Regions from separate parts of the Flavobacterium sp. CG_9.1 genome, predicted to be linked through region 1. Evidence: riboswitches for the same ligand, from Rfam matches in the RefSeq annotation. Region 1 holds a riboswitch; the other holds the start of a gene.
The links. Region 1 has a riboswitch for S-adenosylmethionine ahead of IWX83_RS10910 (alpha/beta fold hydrolase). Riboswitches for the same ligand answer to the same signal wherever they lie in the genome.
Positions count from the first base shown of each region.

Region 2: another riboswitch for S-adenosylmethionine. It lies ahead of IWX83_RS07235 (Na+/H+ antiporter NhaC family protein); the one in region 1 lies ahead of IWX83_RS10910 (alpha/beta fold hydrolase).

Region 1 is NZ_JADOVC010000018.1:59,307-64,211, reverse strand. Features, by position in the region: gene IWX83_RS10920 (O-acetylhomoserine aminocarboxypropyltransferase/cysteine synthase family protein) at 66-1,358, shown strand; gene IWX83_RS10915 (hypothetical protein) at 1,871-2,080, shown strand; SAM riboswitch class I at 2,314-2,421, shown strand; gene IWX83_RS10910 (alpha/beta fold hydrolase) at 2,500-3,462, shown strand; gene thrA (bifunctional aspartate kinase/homoserine dehydrogenase I) at 3,480-4,905, shown strand, end outside.
Region 2 is NZ_JADOVC010000010.1:47,947-52,851, forward strand. Features, by position in the region: gene IWX83_RS07220 (hypothetical protein) at 1-163, shown strand, start outside; gene sucD (succinate--CoA ligase subunit alpha) at 258-1,130, shown strand; gene IWX83_RS07230 (hypothetical protein) at 1,350-1,772, shown strand; SAM-I-IV-variant riboswitch at 1,897-1,993, shown strand; gene IWX83_RS07235 (Na+/H+ antiporter NhaC family protein) at 2,048-3,370, shown strand; gene fabG (3-oxoacyl-[acyl-carrier-protein] reductase) at 3,557-4,303, shown strand; gene IWX83_RS07245 (hypothetical protein) at 4,376-4,905, shown strand, end outside.

The sequences.
Region 1 (4,905 bases):
AAAGGAAGCGTAAAGAGTAACTATTAGTAACAAAAACAACCAATTAATCTTAAAAATTAAACCTTATGAGCACACAGAAATTTGCAACAAACGCATTACACGCGGGACACGACGTAACAAAAAACGCAGGAACCAGAGCTGTTCCTATTTATCAAACAAGCTCTTATGTTTTTAATAATTCGGATCATGCCGCTAATCTTTTTGGCCTTGCGGAGCCCGGATTTATTTACACAAGATTAAATAATCCTACAAATGATATACTGGAACAGCGCTTAGCCATCCTAGAAGGTGGAATTGGTGCAGTAGTTACAGCTTCTGGAACGGCAGCCATTGCTACTACATTACTAGTACTGTTAAAAGCTGGCGATCACATTGTAGCTTCAAATAGTTTGTATGGCGGCACCTATAATTTATTAAAAGTTACGTTGCCTCGGTTAGGTATTACCACCACATTTGTAGATCCATCTGATGCCGCTAATTTTAAAAATGCAGTTCAAGAAAATACCAGAGCAATTTTTGTGGAATCTTTGGGAAATCCAAAATTAGATGTTTTGGATTTAAAAGCGATTTCGGTTGAGGCCAAAGCAGCTCAAGTGCCATTAATTGTAGATAATACTGTTGCTTCGCCTTACTTATTAAATCCTATCCAATACGGCGCTGATATTGTTATTCATTCTTTGACAAAATACATTACTGGAAACGGAACTTCGCTTGGAGGAGTAGTTATTGATGCAGGAAATTTTGATTGGACCAATGGAAAGTTCCCAGAATTCACGGAGCCGTCTGCAGGTTATCACGGATTAGTGTATCACGAGGCGTTAGGAAATGCGGCTTTTATTGCTAAAGTTCGAATTGAAGGATTGCGTGATTACGGCGCTGCACTGAGTCCGTTTAATGCATTTCAGATCATTCAAGGATTAGAAACCTTACCAATAAGAATTCAGAGACACAGTGAAAATGCCTTGGCTCTCGCGCAGTGGTTGGAAACTCAGGAAGCGGTTGCATGGGTCAATTATCCAGGATTGAAATCCAATAAATATTATGCTTTAGCGCAACACTATTTGCCAAAAGGGCAAAGTGGCGTGGTTACTTTTGGTTTGCATGGTGGCTTTGAAGCAGCCAAAAAAGTCGCCGATGAAACAAAATTATTCTCACTTTTGGCTAATATTGGTGACACTAAATCATTAATTATTCATCCCGCCAGTACAACGCACCAACAATTATCTGAGGAAGAACAAGTTGCCACGGGAGTTTCTAAGGATTTAATTCGTCTTTCTGTTGGTTTAGAAGATATAGAAGATTTAAAAACAGATTTGAGAGTCGTTTTTGAAAGTATAAAGAAAGGGCAACTGGCATAAAGTTTCCTATTTGGCTACTAAAAACCGAGTGGATATAATACCAGTTTGAATCCAAATATTTTACTGCTTTTTATTTGGAAATTCCGAAAATAATTCGCATATTTGATTTTTAAAATAAAAAAAATGAAATTTAATATTTGCAATACGTTCAAAGTCGCACAGGATAATTCCTGCGGGTCGCTTATTGCATAATTTTTAAATCAAATTATATAGCAAAAGCTTCCCAGATAACGGGAAGCTTTTTTTTTGAAGACTAAAAGACTAATTTTTACAGAAAGAGAAGCATACATGATTAATTTAAAATTTCAGTACACGATTAAAGTAACAGCCAATAAGATGACAACGGTCCAAGCTATGATGTTTCTTTATGTCTGTTGATTCCAAAAGTATAAGTTCATAACACAACTTAAAACCCTTTTGGATATGGATCTAAAAGGGTTTTTTGTTTCTAAAATTAATTTTAAAAATAAGTAGCGATCACAAATGAGTTTAATAACCTAACACCTAAAATTATGAGTACAACTAAGTATTTTCCGAAAACTTTCGATTTATTAAAAAGGATTGACCTAACACCTAAAAAAGAGAAGGAGAACGTTTCTAAAAACGAACTGATTCATCCTAGGTTTGAAGTTTCAAAGAACGATCCTCTGGCGCAAAAGTCCGTGCCCAATTCATTGCTTTTTCTAATGTATTCACAAGAGAATGAAGCGCTTTTTATTTAAGAAATCCGAATTAATTTTCGGTTTTGAGATTTTCCAGAGAATGTCCAAAATTGTTATTTTGGCGAAGTAATAATACCAAATAGTTTAGAGTCACTTCGTCAAAATAACATTTCTATGTTTATTAGTTTCAGGTTTTTATTTAAACCAAACAAAAAAATCGATTGCGCATAAAAATTTGGTTGTTACAAAAAATAGTGGTTAATTTGCGTCATTAAGTTCACAAACGTATTGAAATGTTATAAAGAAAGGCAGAGGGATTAGACCTGATGAAGCCTTAGCAACCCTTCGATTTATCGAAGAAGGTGCTGCATTCTACCACGCCAAACGTGGAAAGATAACACTAAGAATTTGTCTAGATAACTCCTAGCTTTCTTTCTAATATTTCCAAACACAGGTCAAAAATCATAAAAGATTTGCAATTGGAAAATAAACCAACATCTATTACATTACAAAATTTTACCACCGAAAGTGGCGCTTTTTATGCTACCTTAAACTTAAGTTTTCAAGTTTTTGGACCAGCTTTGCTCAGCGCTCCAATCGTTTTGGTAAATCATGCTTTAACTGGAAATTCACAAGTTCTCGGAGAAAACGGTTGGTGGAATGATCTAATTGGAGAACACAAAACTATAGATACTACAAAATATACAATTCTCGCGTTTAATGTTCCCGGAAATGGATTTGATGGTTTTAGTATCGAAAATTATTCGGATTTTAATGCAAGAGATATTGCCAGAATTTTTATTGAAGGGATTCGGTTTCTTGAAATTAAAAAACTGTATGCGATTATTGGAGGTTCTGTTGGCGGAGGAATCGCTTGGGAAATGGTTGCATTGGAACCAAAAATCACACAACATTTAATTCCTATTGCAACCGATTGGAAATCGACGGATTGGCTTATCGCCAATTGCTTTTTGCAAGAACAAATTTTGAAAAATTCTTCGAAACCTATTGAAGATGCTCGAACTCATGCTATGTTGTGTTATCGAACTCCGGAATCTTTTGCTGCAAAATTTCAGCGAACTATTAATGAGGAATTAGCCATTTTTAATGTAGAAAGCTGGTTGTTACATCATGGCGAAAAATTACAGAAACGTTTTCAAATTTCGTCGTACAAAATGATGAATCAGTTGTTAAAGACGATTGATATTACCAGAAACAGCGCTTCATTCGAAGAAATAACATCTCGAATTGAAGCTGATATTCATATTATTGGAATCAATTCAGACTTGTTTTTTACGGCTAATGAAAATAAAGCAACTTACGAGGAATTAAAAAAATATAAAAATAAGGTTAGTTATCAGGAAATTGTTTCCATTCACGGACACGATGCTTTTTTGATAGAATACAAACAATTACACAATTTGCTTCAGGATATATTCTAAGCCAAAAACACTACACAATGAAAATATTAAAATTTGGAGGTAAATCGTTATCGAATGGCGACGGAATAAATAAAGTGGTCGCGATTATTACCGATAAAGTAAATCAAGGAGAAGAAATTGCGATTGTAGTTTCGGCAAGAGGAAATGCTACGGATGAATTGGAAGACATTTTAAGTGTTGCTGCAAAGAATGGTGATTATAAACCGTTATTTGAGGATTTTAAAAGATACCAACAAGACGATTATCTAGACGTTGATTTATCAGAGGAATTTACAGTTTTAGAAAAATTATTCGAAGGCGTAAGTCTGATTGGTGATTTTAGCAATAAAATAAAAGATCAGATTTTATCAAAAGGAGAATTGCTTTCGGCAAAATTACTGACGTCTATTTTGGTTGAAAATGGAATAAATGCCCGTTTTGCCGATACCAGAGAATTGATAAAAACCGATTCAAAATTTGGTGATGCACAACCTTTGGAACAAATTTCGAAGAAAAATGTCATTAATTATTTCAAACAAAATAACGGGACAACCGTAAATATTGTTACCGGGTTCATTGGTTCTAATACCAATAATGACACGACCACTTTAGGAAGAAACGGCAGTAATTACACCGCTTCCTTAATTGCTAATTATTTAGATGCAGAAGAATTACAGAACTACACGCACGTAGACGGAATTTATACCGCAAATCCGGATTTAGTACTTGATGCCAAGAAAATTGATCATTTGTCATTTAATGAAGCCAATGAAATAGCCAATTTCGGCGCCACTATTCTGCATGCCAAAACGATTATTCCTTTATTGGAAAAAAACATTCCACTTCGTATTTTGAACACCTTCAATCATGAAAATAAAGGAACATTAATCACTTCCAGTTCAAATAAAGAAGGAATTAAAACGCTTTCCGTGCTTGAAAATGTATCATTAGTAAATCTGGAAGGAAGAGGATTGCTAGGAAAAACCGGTGTTGATGCCCGTATTTTCAGAGTGATGGGCGACAATGATATTAGCGTAAGCATTATTTCTCAAGGTTCATCAGAAAGAGGAATTGGTTTAGTCGTAGCTGCTGACAAAGCGACGAAAGCCATGATTGAATTGGAGAAAGAATTCGAGAATGATTTTTATTCGAAAGATGTCAATAAAATCACGGTCACTGATGATGTTTCGGTAATTTCTATTATTGGCCAGGATTTGAGTACGTTTCACAAGCCCTACACGGCGTTGATAAAAAATAAAATTGTCCCAATACTTTTCAATAATACCGTTACGGGTAAAAACGTGAGTTTGGTTGTAAAAAAATCGCAACTGAACAAAGCTTTAAACGTGATTCACGGGGAGATTTTTGGTGTTGCAAAGAAAATCAATATTGCTGTTTTCGGGCATGGATTGGTAGGAGGAACGCTGATCAATCAAATATTAGAATCGGCAGCAGCTATTGAAA
Region 2 (4,905 bases), on a different contig from region 1:
CCATCTTATTGGTGAAAATGATTTGATTTCGGTACGTTATTCTCATTTTGTGAAAACGATTGAGAACCCAAGAGAAGAAATGTTATTGGCACATTTTATAGTTATTTGGCAAATAAAAGACAATAAATTATTTCGAGGCTATCAAATGAGCCAATTATCCTAATTTAGTGTCAAAAAACTGAATACTGAATATGGATTAGTGCTTACTATTTTATACTTTTGCATAACCATTTTAAAAACTACATAAAAAATATATCATGAGTGTTTTAGTTAATAAAGATTCCAAAATAATTGTTCAAGGTTTTACAGGAAGCGAAGGAACTTTCCATGCTTCTCAAATGATTGAGTACGGTACTAACGTTGTTGGTGGTGTAACTCCAGGAAAAGGTGGGACTACTCACTTAGATAGACCCGTTTTTAATACTGTAAAAGATGCTGTAGAACAAGCAGGAGCTGATACAACTATCATTTTTGTACCGCCAGCTTTTGCTGCTGATGCAATAATGGAAGCTGCAGATGCAGGTATAAAAGTAATTATTGCAATTACTGAAGGAATTCCTGTTGCTGACATGATAAAAGCAAATAGTTATGTTAAAGAAAGAAACGCAAGATTAATAGGTCCAAACTGCCCTGGAATAATCACTCCGGGTGAAGCTAAAGTTGGTATCATGCCAGGTTTTGTTTTCAAAAAAGGAACTGTAGGTATTGTTTCTAAATCGGGAACATTAACGTACGAAGCGGCTGACCAAGTAGTAAAACAAGGATTAGGAATCACTACTGCAATTGGTATTGGTGGAGACCCAATTATTGGAACAACTACAAAAGAAGCAGTTGAATTATTGATGAACGATCCAGAAACAGAATGTATCGTAATGATAGGTGAAATTGGTGGACAATTAGAAGCTGATGCTGCTCATTGGATCAAAGCTGATGGTAACCGTAAACCAGTTGTAGGATTCATTGCAGGAGTTACCGCTCCTCCAGGACGTACAATGGGACATGCAGGTGCAATTGTTGGTGGTTCAGATGACACTGCAGAAGCTAAGAAACAAATCATGAGAGAATGTGGAATTCACGTAGTGGATTCACCAGCAGAAATTGGTAAAAAAGTAAAAGAAGTTTTAGGTTAATCTAATACTCCAATTAAATATTCTAAAAAGCCTCGCAATTTGTGGGGCTTTTTTATTATAAATTCAATTAAAGAAATATCTTTGCACTTTATTAAATGGATTTGTTTTTTTCAGATTCAATACTAATAAAAGTAAATACAAACGAATGGTTTCTAATGGGCCTCACGATTTTGTGGGGTATTTTTTTGTCGAAGTCATTTCAAATAAAAATAAAATAATATGTACAAAGAATTAAAAAAATTCAAAGTTACCAATCAGTTTTCATTTACTGCAGAAGATAGTCTTGCAGAAGTATGCAATGCTTCAGAAGGATCTGGAGTATTTTTAGTATACTCAGTAGGGGATGAAAAAGAGTTAATAATGGTTGGTTCTACTGGTACCGTTCAAAATAACGGAACTTTGAAAATTAAAAATGGTGGTCTTCAAGAAAAAATTGTAGAAGGACACCAATTTGCAAAAACAGGAAGAAAGTATTCTTGGCCAGCGCAAATGAAAATTGAAGATATAAGCACGCTAGAAGTGGTTTGGTACGAAACATTTAATGACAAGACCAAAGTAATTCCAACTTTTGTAGAAGGACAAGTTTTACAAAACTTCTTAGACGAAAACGGAAGATTGCCTAAATGGAATGTAGCTTTTTAAAAAGTGAACAACTGTTTTTAAGTATTTTATATGGAAGCGTTACATATTAATGTGGCGCTTTTTTTGTTTTAAAATATTTTTGGATGAAATTCAAAACATTTCATGAATTATTAATTACTTTTGCACCCGTTATCACGAATCCTGTAATAGGATAGCAACCTGCAGCAACAAGCAAGGTGCTAAAACGATAAGCCAAATCCTTTGGAAAAAATGTTGTTTACATTCCCATTAGTAGCTTTATTTTTCGTCATAACTTTTAATTTTAAATTATTTTTATGACTCTATTTTCAAAAGAAACCGGAAATCCCTTTGCGTTGATTCCGTTGTTTGTATTTATTTTTACATTTTTAGGAGCAGGAATTGTCTTGAATGATTTTTATGCTTTTCCGTCCCCAGTAGCAGTTCTCATTGGTATAATAGCCGCTTTTTTATTATACAAATCATCAACTGAAGACAAAGTGGAGACCTTGATAGCAGGTTGTGGCGAAAGCAAAATTATGACCATGTGCTTGATTTATTTACTTGCGGGTGCTTTTGCAGTGGTGAGTAAAGCTATGGGCGGCGTTGATGCGGTAGTGAATCTTGGAATCAACACGATTGACGTGGCTTATTTTCCACTAGGAATTTTCTTGATTGCTGCGTTTTTATCAACAGCAACAGGAACTTCAGTTGGCGCTATTGTAGCTATTGGACCAATAGCGGTTTCACTTGCTGATAAAAGTGGCGCTTCTCTACCATTGATATCGGGTGCTTTATTAGGCGGTTCGATGCTTGGGGATAATTTATCCATGATCTCTGACACTACTATTGCAGCTACTCAGTCCTTAGGATGTGAATTAAAAGATAAATTCAAGGTGAATTTGTTTATTGCCTTTCCAGCAGCACTATTTACTATTCTAGTTTTCTTTTACTTGGGGTTAAACTCTGATATTGTTACTGTAGCTATTGCAAAAAATGATTTTTCATGGATTGCAATTGTACCTTATTTATTGGTCATTGTTTTAGCGGTTGTAGGTGTTAATGTTTTTTCTACATTAATTATAGGAACGTTATTAGCGGGCATTATTGGGTATGTTGGAGGTTCTTTTACAATAATGGAATTCACTCAAAAGATCTATGAAGGTTTTACGAGTATGACCGACATCTTTTTGCTTTCGATGCTTACTGGCGGACTTGCTGCTCTAGTTGACAAAGCAGGCGGAATTACTTATCTGTTGGTCCAAATCAAAAAACGAATTAAAAATAAAAAATCAGCACAAGCTGGAATTGGAGCTTTGGTAGGCTTTGCTAATTTGGCTATCGCCAATAACACCGTTTCCATTGTAATTACAGGTCCTATTGCAAAAGAAATTAATGATGAGTATGATTTAAGTTCAAAAAAAACAGCAGCAATTTTAGATATTTTTTCGTGCATTGTACAAGGGATTTTACCTTATGGTGCGCAAGTATTACTAATATTAAGTTTTGCAAATGGAAAATTAGATTTTTTTGATTTGATTAGTAATGCTTGGTATCATTTATTTTTACTCGTCTTTACGTTAGTCGCTATTTATAGTTCCTTTTGGGATAAACTGGTCAAACGATTTTTTCACATCTAAAAAGGAAATTTTATGATTGTTATTGAAAGCGAAATTTTTTTTAAGAAAGGAAAAAGTATATATTTGGCAAGTCGTTTTTAGCCCTGATAGCAATGGAAATCCTTTTCTATTTTTTCTTTAAAAATAGAAAAGATTGCAATGAATAGCAGGAATAGCTCAAAATAAAAAATAAATTAATTTTTGATTATGAAATTACTAGAAGGAAAAGTTGCCATTATCACAGGAGCAAGTCGCGGAATTGGAAAGGGAATTGCAGAAGTTTTTGCAAAACAAGGTGCAAATGTTGCATTTACTTATAGTTCATCAGTAGAATCAGCGATGGCTTTAGAGAATGAATTGAATGCTCTTGGGATCAAAGCAAAAGGCTACCAATCAAATGCGGCGGATTTTAACGAAGCGCAAACGCTTGTTGACGCCGTTATAGCTGAATTTGGAACAGTTGATATTTTAATAAATAACGCTGGAATTACTAAAGACAACCTATTGATGCGTATGTCAGAAGCTGATTTTGATCAAGTAATTGATGTGAATTTGAAGTCGGTTTTTAATATGACTAAAGCCATTCAACGTACATTCCTAAAACAACGGTCTGGTTCTATTATCAATATGAGTTCTGTGGTAGGAGTGAAAGGAAATGCAGGACAAACTAATTATGCGGCATCAAAAGCAGGCGTTATTGGATTTACAAAATCAGTAGCATTAGAATTAGGTTCTCGTAATATTCGTTGCAATGCAATTGCTCCAGGATTTATAGAAACGGAAATGACGGCTAAATTAAATGAAGATGTGGTCAAAGGATGGAGAGATGGAATCCCTTTGAAACGCGGTGGAACAACGGAAGATGTTGCTAATGCGTGTCTTTTCTTTGCCTCTGATATGAGTGCCTATGTAACAGGACAAGTTATGAACGTTTGTGGCGGAATGCTTACTTAAAATAAGAATTGGTATTTAGTTTTCAGGATACCATTCTGAGAACCTAAATTGATTTTTGAATACGACCAAAATATGACCACAACCACCATACTATTATTACTTTTTTCTTTATTAATAGCAGGTGGTTTATCCTATTTTCAATATATCTACAAAGCCAAAAACAAATCGAAAGTCGGTTGGTTTTTGGCTTTTTTACGTTTTTTATCCATTTTTGGAATTTTACTGTTATTGATTAATCCAACATTAACTAAAAACACCCTTGAAACCGTAAAAACGCCTCTACCCATTGTAGTGGATAACTCCGGCTCAGTTTCGTTTTTAAATGCGAATGAAAAAGCAGTGGAATTGTATAAAAAATTAGAAGCAAACTCGGCGTTACAAGAAAAATTTGACGTGCAATTGTATCGATTTTCAGATGATTTTGAACCTGCAACCACACTTGACTTTAAAGGAACGCAAACCAATATAGATGCTGTCTCCAAAAATTTAAAAAGTATCTATAAAAATACTAGTTATCCAACGGTTTTGATTACCGATGGAAACCAAACTTCAGGTAATGATTATGTGTATAGTTTTGATGCTACAAATAAAGTATATCCCCT